Regions from separate parts of the Arthrobacter sp. sptzw42 genome, predicted to be linked through region 1. Evidence: predicted binding sites of a transcription regulator. Region 1 holds the regulator's gene; the other holds the start of a gene.
The links. The regulator LexA, encoded in region 1, represses DNA repair genes until DNA is damaged. The targets are predictions, from matches to a motif close to TCGAACANNTGTTCGA.
Positions count from the first base shown of each region.

Region 2: the regulator LexA is predicted to act here: its motif matches at 2,250-2,265, upstream of AC5RT4_RS15295 (HNH endonuclease signature motif containing protein).

Region 1 is NZ_JBNHEX010000017.1:29,183-33,865, reverse strand. It holds gene AC5RT4_RS16620 (histidinol-phosphate transaminase) at 1-568, opposite strand, end outside; gene AC5RT4_RS16615 (LysM peptidoglycan-binding domain-containing protein) at 700-1,056, opposite strand; gene lexA (transcriptional repressor LexA) at 1,422-2,153, shown strand; gene AC5RT4_RS16605 (ATP-dependent DNA helicase) at 2,221-4,278, opposite strand; gene hflX (GTPase HflX) at 4,271-4,683, opposite strand, start outside.
Region 2 is NZ_JBNHEX010000014.1:17,118-21,800, reverse strand. It holds gene AC5RT4_RS15320 (hypothetical protein) at 1-177, shown strand, start outside; gene AC5RT4_RS15315 (helix-turn-helix domain-containing protein) at 266-508, shown strand; gene AC5RT4_RS15310 (hypothetical protein) at 505-876, shown strand; gene AC5RT4_RS15305 (hypothetical protein) at 869-1,180, shown strand; gene AC5RT4_RS15300 (hypothetical protein) at 1,168-1,422, shown strand; gene AC5RT4_RS15295 (HNH endonuclease signature motif containing protein) at 2,301-2,657, shown strand; gene AC5RT4_RS15290 (DUF3846 domain-containing protein) at 2,723-3,214, shown strand; gene AC5RT4_RS15285 (ArdC-like ssDNA-binding domain-containing protein) at 3,220-4,050, shown strand; gene AC5RT4_RS15280 (DUF3846 domain-containing protein) at 3,995-4,489, shown strand; gene AC5RT4_RS15275 (HNH endonuclease) at 4,529-4,683, opposite strand, start outside.

The DNA.
Region 1 (4,683 bases):
CGTGCCCGGCCTCGTAGACGGCCTCCACCACATCGAGCCCCAAACCTGTTCCCGTAGGGTTGTTCGGCGAGCAGAGGAAAACAATGCTGGGCTGCAGCTCCTTCACTTGAAGTGCTGCGGATTCTGCACTGAGGCCGTAGCCGTCAGCGCGCTGGCCCACGATGTATTCCGTGTCCGTGCCACTGGCAAGCAAGGGGTACATGGAGTACGTGGGCGGGAAGCCCAGCGCGGTGCGGCCGGGACCACCGAAAGCCTGGAGAATCTGCTGGAGTACTTCGTTGGAGCCGTTGGCCGCCCAGACATTCGACTCGTCCAGGCCATGCCCCAAGTATTCCGCCAGAGCCTTGCGCAGCTCCGTGAACTCGCGGTCCGGGTAACGGTGGAGGCCTGCGGCCGCGTCCGTAACGGCGGCGGTGATGGCGGCCCGTACGTTCTCAGGGACACCATGGGTGTTCTCGTTGACGTTGAGGAGGATAGGGACGTCCAGCTGGGGTGCGCCGTAGGGGGTAAGCCCACGAAGGTTGCTGCGGAGGGGTAACCGGTTGAGGCGCTCTAGCTGGTCATTCACCTGAACAGTTTAGTGCCAGCCCGGGGAGCCGGAAAATGTGACGGCTTCCCGTTCGCGCTGAGCCGGCCTTCACGACGGGCCATCAACGTCCTGTCCGCGTTGGCCTCCAGCAGCCGGCGGGTGAGCGGCACCTACCGGGTGGGGACGTACAACTGCTGCCCCGGGAAGACCGCGCCGCCGGTCAGGTTGTTCAGTTGGACGATGTCAGCCACGACGTCACGCGCATCCCGCTCCGGGGCAACGCTCCCGGCGATAGCCCACAAGGATTCCCCTGCCTGGACGGTAACGGTAACGGCAGGGGTAACGGACAGGTCAGCCGCCGAATCGGAGGCCTTTGCCGGCGAGTTGAAGAATCCGGCCAGGGAAAGCAGCAGGGCCGCGAGCAGGACCAGGGGAATGCCGATCAGGACGATCTTCCCGCGGCGCGTCAGGCGCAGGGGCGGCAGGGGCACAGGCCCCTCCTCCGGCCTGGCCTCAGGCCCGGACAAGTAGTGCACTGAAAATGAATCCCGCGAAGCAGATGTAGCTGACATGACTTAGCCCTCCTGGACCGTACTGTGCTGCCCGATATTCCCCTCCGAAGCCGCCGCCTTGGCGGCCCTTGCCGCCTGTTTTCGAATGGCTTCGACCGGAGTAGAACAAATGTTCGAACTTTGCTCCCTCTGTTTTAGCACTTATCAACGAACATTGTCGAGACTCGCTAGAACAGATGTTTGAAAAAGCAATGTGGCTGGCCTAGTTTTGAGAGAAAGAACAACCACTCTGAAAGTTGATCAGCAGGGTCTGACAATTCCGGCGTGAACTTCAGGTCCGGGCCACAGGAGTCCGGGGCAACCGAAAGGCATTGGCGAATATGGCAGCAGCAGCCGCCGGGGGCAGGGCAACCTCCCAACCGAAGAAGACCGCCAAGGGCCTGACGCCGCGGCAGAAAAGGATCCTCGAGACCATCCAGCGCTCGGTCAATGACAACGGGTATCCGCCGTCCATGCGCGAGATCGGTGACACCGTGGGCCTGGCAAGCCTGTCCAGCGTCACGCACCAGCTTTCGCAGCTGGAAAAGCTTGGCTACCTGCGGCGCGATCCCAAGCGGCCGCGCGCCATGGAAGTGTTGATGCCCCTTACCCTCGACGGTGGTTCATCCAAGCAGGCGGCGGAGCCTGCCCCTTCCCTTCAGGGGGCCGGCACCGTCACCGTTCTTCCCACCGCCATGGACACAGCCATGGTCCCCCTTGTGGGCAGGATTGCTGCCGGTGGTCCCATCCTGGCTGACCAGCAGGTGGAGGACGTCCTGCCGCTCCCCCGCCAGCTCGTGGGCCAGGGGGAACTGTTTATGCTCAAGGTGGCCGGTGATTCCATGGTGGACGCTGCCATCTGCGACGGCGACTGGGTGGTGGTCCGCCGCCAGGCAGATGCGGCCAATGGAGATATTGTTGCTGCCCTGCTTGACGACGAAGCCACTGTTAAGACTTTCCGTCAGCGCGACGGCCACACCTGGCTGCTCCCCCAGAACACCCAGTACGAGCCCATCCTTGGCGACCACGCCACCATCATGGGCAAGGTAGTGTCGGTGCTCCGCTCGCTTTAAACGGCCCCGGAGTTCGAACACACCTGTGCCTCCAGCTATGAGCGCCCCGGCCCGTCAGCCGGGGCGCTCAAATCTTTTCCTTGGCCAGCCTCTCCAGCGCCGCCATGGCTGTTTTCCTGTCCGTAGTGGACCAGAACGGCGGCAGGGCACCGCGGAGGAATCCGGCGTAGCGTTCCGTGGCCAGCCTGGAATCAAGCACCGCCACCACGCCTTTATCCCCGGTTGACCGGATCAGCCGTCCCGCGCCCTGTGCGAGCCGGATGGCGGCGTGGGTGGCCGAAACTGACATGAAGCCGTTGCCTCCCGCCTGCGCAACTGCCCGGGACCGGGCTGTCATCAGGGGATCATCGGGCCGGGGGAAGGGAATCCGGTCGATGACCACCAGTCGGCAGGAGCCCCCCGGAACGTCCACGCCCTGCCACAGGGACATCGTGCCGAACAGGCAGGTGTCAGGTTCGTCCGCGAACTGCTTCACCAGGGCCGTCATGGTGGAGTCGCCTTGGCACAGGATGGTCATTCCCAGCTTGGGCCGCAGCGCATCGGCCGCTTCTTCTGCCGCCCGCCGGGAGGAGAACAGGCACAGCGCCCCGCCGTTTGATGCCCTGATCAGGGCCTCAAGTTCGGCCAGCGCTTCCGGGGATGCTCCGCGGCCGGGCTTGGGCAGGTGACCTGCCACGTACAGGATTCCCTGCCTGGAATAGTCAAAGGGCGATCCCACATCAACGCCCGTCCAGCTGGGCGCCCCCTCTCCCACAAGCCCCAGCCCGCCGGCGGCGGGCTCAAAGGCTGAACCGATTGCCAGGGTGGCGGAAGTCAGCACCACAGTGTGGTTCGCGAACAGGCCCTCGCGCAGCCGCCCTGCCACGGACAGCGGCGCAATATTGATCAGCGCGGGAGCTGTTTCGTCGGGCTGGGAGTACCCCTGCTGGGGGTCAAAGGAACTGGCGCGGGAAAACCAGACCACTTCCCGGTTCTCCCGGGCGGCGAGGAGACGTTCACACAGTTCCAGGATGAGCATCAGCCGGGAGCGCGCCAGTTGCCTCCCGCCGTCGGCAGTGGTGCTGCTGTCCCCCTTGGAGTCGGAAAGTGCGGCGCGGCAGGCTTCACGCAACTGGTCCACGCAGTCCAGCTGCTCATCGTTGAGGCCATTGGGAAGCAGTCCATTGGGAACTCCGGCAAGGGCGGCTTCAAGGTTGGCGGCAGCCGCACTAAGGGCATCCACGGTAACGGCCGTATGCTTGCGCGCTCCCGCAGCTGCGGTATGGACCATGGCCACCGAGAGCTGCCCCGAAACGGCGCCGGTAACCCTGTCCTGGAGTTCGTGTGCCTCGTCAACCACAACGACGTCGTATTCGGGCAGCACCGCGAGGCCTTCGAAGGCACTGACGGCGAGCATGGCGTGGTTGGTGACCACGACGTCGGCTTCGGCGGCGTCCTGGCGTGCGAGTTCGCTGAAGCATTCTGCTGCCATGGGGCACTTCTGGGCGCCCAGGCACTCCATCGAGGTCACCGAGACCTGCCGCCAGGCCCGGTCAGTGACACCGGGCAGGAGCTCATCACGGTCTCCCGTAGTGGTCTTCTCCGCCCATTCCCGCAAGCGGACCACTTCCTTGCCCAGCTGGGAAGCGGGACCGCCCACAGCTGCAGCAAAGTGCGGGACACTGGTGTCCTCGCCGAGCGCAAACAGCTGGCCCTCTGCAGGTTCCTCGGAGGGAAACCCGCCTTCGAGCTTGTGCCGGCAGACGTAGTTGGACCGTCCCTTGACCAGCGCCACCTTCACCGGCCGGTCCAGCGCCGGCGTGATGGTTTTCAGGAGCCGGGGAATGTCCCTGCCCACAATCTGGGTCTGCAGGGCAAGCGTCGCCGTAGAGACCAGGGCGGGCTTGTCGCTCTCGAGGGCATGGGCAATGAGCGGTATCAGGTACGCCAGTGACTTGCCCGTACCCGTCCCGGCCTGGACCAGCAGGTGGTCGCCCGTTTCAATCGCGCGTGCCACCTGCCGGGCCATCTCATGTTGCCCCCTGCGGCTTTGCCCGCCCATGCCGGCGACGGCACGGTCAAGCAGGTCAATGACAAACTGCTCGCCGGCCGTGCCTGTGGCTTCGTCAGCCACGAGGTCAGTCATTGCTGACGAATGATTCCAGTTCAGCCGCGAGGCCCTCCCGGACTTTAACTACTGCCCGGGTACCGGCTTCATCGTGGTCAACACTGATGATCTCTGCGTCTGACTCGTGCAGCTTGCTGACCAGGTCCCCGCGGTCGTAGGGAATGAGCAGCTCGAGCTTGACGGACGGGCGCGGAATCGACTCGCTGATCGCCTTCAGGAGTTCGGGGATGCCCTCTCCTGTCCGGGCCGAAACCACAACGTGGCGCGGCTCGCGCTGCTTCAGCCGTTCCACCACAAAGGGATCTGCGGCGTCGGCCTTGTTGAGGACGATGATCTCCGGGACCTTGCGTGCGTCCACTTCGCTGAAGACCTTGCGGACGGCGGCAATCTGGCCCTCGGGGTCCGGGTGCGAGACGTCAACGA
Region 2 (4,683 bases), on a different contig from region 1:
CAAGAGTTCAGAGCTCGAATAAAGACCATCAGGAACATGGCAGCTGCTCCGGAGTCACGCGAGATCTGCTCGCTGCTGCTGGAGTTAGTCGATCACTTGGGGCAACCGGATGAACCGGAAGAGTGTGGCTTCACAGGGAATAGCAACGTAAAGGCGGCTGAGCCCGTCAAGGAATAACTCGTATGGGAGAACTCGTACTCATATTCGCGCTCATCGGATTCGGCCTATCGGCGTTCGTGTCTGGATTCAAAGTGGGGAGACGGCGATGAGCCTGCTGGACCTACTGAAGCCGGCACCTAAGGAGTCACAGACTCACCGGATCTTGAAGCACCTGAAGAAGAACGGCAGCGCCACTAACCGAGAGTTGAACCGCTACTGCTACCGATATGGCGCTCGACTGCACGACCTTCGAGCTGAGGGCCACATCATTCTGTCTGAGCAGATTAAGGGTGGGCTTTGGCGATTCGTCTATATCGGTCACGAAGATGACCAGGAGAAAGCAGCATGAACGTCGCCTCATTAGAACCGTGCAGGGAGCTGTATGCGCTCGGCGGGTGGAAGGACGGCGTGGAGCACGTCTACTACTCAAATGCCGGAGAAGTAAATGCTGAGAACGTCTGGCCTCTAAACGCTGTGTTTGACAAGCCTGGCAACGTCCCCGCCTACGACCTCGGCTATTTGCTGCGGAATCTCGGTAAACCTACGAGGGTACTTGTCGTCAGAAACAGTTTTGACAAATGGTTCGCTAAAGCTGAAAACGACGCAACAGGCACGGTCTGGGAAGCGCAAGCTGATAGCCCAGAAGACGCTGCGACCAAGCTAGCCATCAAGCTCTTCGAGCAAGGCATCCTGACCAAGGACGGTGATCGTGAGTGAGCACTACGTATCAGTCCGCGACGAGTTTCGGCGAGCCAGGGACCGCGCTGCCGCAATAGAGCGCGAGCATGCAGCCGTCGATAGCTACTACGAGCTGGACGAGATTCAGCTGGTGCACCGCTACGACGAGGTCCACGAACTAGAACAGTGGGATCTCCTCGACGAGCAGCGTCAGATGGTGGCCTTCATCAGCAACGCCTTGCTGAACCGCATCGAACACAAGATCAGCCCAAGCTTCCGGCAACAGCTAGAGCAAGAGGCACAGCAAACTAATCAACCTGAGGAGGTGACGTGGGTGAATTAATCCAACTACATAACCGAGAACGAGAAGAACCAGCTAAATCGCTCTCACTAGAGCTGCGCTTAGAAGCTCGTGTGCTCGACGGCTACCAAAATCTCGGCCCTGCCGACCTGATCGCTAAGGCTGAACACTATCTAGAGCTTGAGCAGACGGATCTGACTCCGCGGCAGCGTCAGGATGTCGAGACAGTTCTGAATTACGTGCTAGGTGAAATGGAGATGCGTGACGCGGAGGGTGCGTGGTGATGACAAAGACTAATCCACCCACCGGACAAGACCACACGAGGCAGGAGGCGAAGAAGAGGCTAGAGATCCTTATACCCAGAGGCCAGCTAAGAGACGAGGATAGTGTCCCATATAGCAACGATGTCCTCTGGTCGCTCATCGACCAACTCATCGAAGCGGAAGCCACACGCCGTGTCGCTTATGAATTGCGCCAAGTGCAGTCTTGTGAAACCTATGCACGGCAAGATGCGTACATGAAGCAGCGACTAGCAGAACTTGAGTCACAAGGAGAGCAGGGATGAAGTACTACGAGAAGCTGTTTATATTGGGCTGGCTTGCAGGAGTGATCGCCTTTGTCGCCTGGGTATTCATCACGCACTAGGCCGGAGCGAGACTATTGACTAAAAGGCCTGGATAATTCATCATCTGGGCAGGAGAACTACTATTAGTAAACTATCCGATCTGAAGTTGCACTTCGAAAAACTAGACTCTGAAGACTTCTTTGTCCAGCTCGCCAAGACGAACAAGCGACGGAAGCTTCAGTCATCCAAGTAGAGAACTATCACGGTGCTCGTCGTATCCCCTCGGGGAGACGTAAAAGACCATGCTTCCATTTTGCAGCACCGGATATTCTCCACGTTCCATCCAGCGTCATCAGTCCCAATAGCCGCGAGTCATCGTGGTCCCAAAGCTGGTGGCGCTTGATGGGTAGACGATTGCTGTATTCGTCTACTTAGCACATTCTGACTCAATTGCATGGGATCTCCTCCCGCAATAACCACACAACACTCGCACCAGGTACCTATCAATTCGTTTGTCCTGGTGCACCTCGTCACGCTTACCAAGGGTCGCAAATCTCTTTGGCCGGCGTGACCGGGTAAAAGGACCCCTCATGACGTATGGCTGTAGAACGCCTCTGCAAGATCTGTGGCACCCACATCCGGGTCTACAACACCATTCAGAACAAGTGCCGCGAGTGCACGCTCAAGAACACTAAGCCAATCCCCCAGCGCGGCAAGCACGCCCATCTGTGGGCAACCTTCCGTGACAAGGTGGCTATCCCGTACCTGGATAAGAAGTACGGACATGTGTGCAGTAAGCCGGGTTGCTCAGTCACGACCAATCTCGACGTCGACCACATCAAGAAGCGTGGCTCCAACCCCGGCCTTCGATACGACGTGAAGAATCTCCGCTACCTGTGCCGGCCCCACCACATTGAAGAGACCGATCAACTTCACTGGTCAAAGAAGTCCTGATCGCGGGCTTCATCCTGTCCTCAACCGAGGCCAGGTAAATCCCACGATCGAAGGAAGTGGTTCGCGTGATCCACGCAATCCTCGTCCCAGCGGACGAAGAACGGCCCCTTTACAAATTGGAAGTGAACGACCTCTCCGGCATGCAGGCAGCGGTTGGTGGCCTCATCGAAGCCATCGACCTCGGCCCTATTGGTTCCACCTTCTTCGTGAACGAGGAGGGCAAGATCAAGCGCGAGCCGGTAAACCGTCGCGCAACCCTGATGTGGTGGCTGCTCAACCCGAGCGCTGTCCACATGGATGTAATCGTTGGCCCCGCCCTCCTTGTGGGAGCGCCTGACGAAGACGGCAACAGTACGGATGTCCCCAAGGATGTCACCAAGCTGCTGTTTGAAACCAAGTCCTACAAGGCCGAGTTTCAGACATACGACGACAGCAACCGGTTCTACGGCAACCAGCGCCGCTTTGAGAGCTACTTTGAAGCGATCAACCACGCGCTGGGCAAGGCCGAGTCTTGGACCGCAGTTCAACGTGTCCGCGTCGTCCCGGCTGAGGACTGATCCTAATGACCACTCAGCGGCTCACAACGCCGCCTCACTGGTCTGATCTGCTCAAGACGGCACTAGAGCTGCCTGGGCAGGCTGGGAACACGTACAACCGCTTCAGGCGGTTCTCACTGGGCAACCAAGCACTGCTGATGATGCAGGGCGTTATGGAGCCGGTGCACACCTACAAAGGCTGGCTCTCGCTGAACCGACAAGTCAAGCGAGGCAGCAAAGCGAAGGTGATCTACGTACCCATGTTTCGCAAGGAAACGACAGAGAAGGGCGACGAAGAGAAACGGCTATCCGGCTTCAAGCTGGTGCCGTCAATGTTCGGCGTCTCCGAAACTGAAGGCGACGATCTACCGGAGTACGAGCCGCCAGAGTGGAGCAAAGAGCGTGCGATGCAGAAGCTAGGTATTACCGAGGTGCCATTCACGGTGCTTGATGGAAACTGCCAGGGCTTCAGTATCGGCAAGTCCGTGGCGATCAATCCGGTCGCCAAGTACCCCTTCAAGACGCTGATTCACGAGTGCGGTCACGTTGAACACGGCCACACAAGCGAGGAAGGTCTGAAAGAGTACCGCGTGCATCGAGGAATTATGGAGTGCCAAGCAGAGGCCACAGCCTACTTGGTTCTCAATGAACTCGGTGCAGTTGACCAGTTCGACCCCGCAGAAAGCCGGGCATACATCGCTGGATGGCTTCGAGGTGAAGAACCACCTGAGCAAGCCATCAAGCGTGTGTTTTCCGTCGCCGACCGCATCATCAAGGCAGGTTTGGAAGAACCGGAAGGAGATGAACCTAATGTCGAGGGCAATCTTGATACCAGCGGACAACTCCAGGCCGCTTGAGGTTTGTGAGTTCGCGGACATCAAGGCCATGGAGGACGTGCTGGGTGGCACTGCCGAACGGTTTGCCATGAATCGGCCGGATGCATCGCTATTCCGTAACGAAAGCGCGCCGTACCTGGATCTGCCGACCAACCGGAGGGCGACGTTGGCGCTTTGGTGCCATGCCACCTCTCGGAGAGGAAAGCAACCAATAGTAGGTGACTCAGTTCTTACTGGGCCGCTCACTGAGCAAGGTGACCTACAGGACGTTCCACAGTGGTACGCAATGCTGTTCCTTGAGACGGACCGTTACAAGGTTCATGCACAGCGACTTGAAGACATGGCTTGGCGAGAGCACGAGCGCGTCTTTGAGGATTGGCAGCAGGCGTACACATCCGTCTTGCTGCACGCTGAGAGGAACGCGATGGTAGTGCATGTCCGTGTTGTTCCTGCTGACTAGATCGTGGAAGAGCCTCAGTTCAAAAAACTGAGGCTTCTTTCATTGGTAGGAAAAGTTTAAGAGGGCAAACTCGCCGTGAAGCTCGATAGCCCATTGGTCATACATCCACGCTGCCTCTAGCTCATCATCACAGCGTCCGATGTAAAAGCGCTGTCCATCGACGTTGATGTATGTCATCCAAGGCTTGCCGTTAG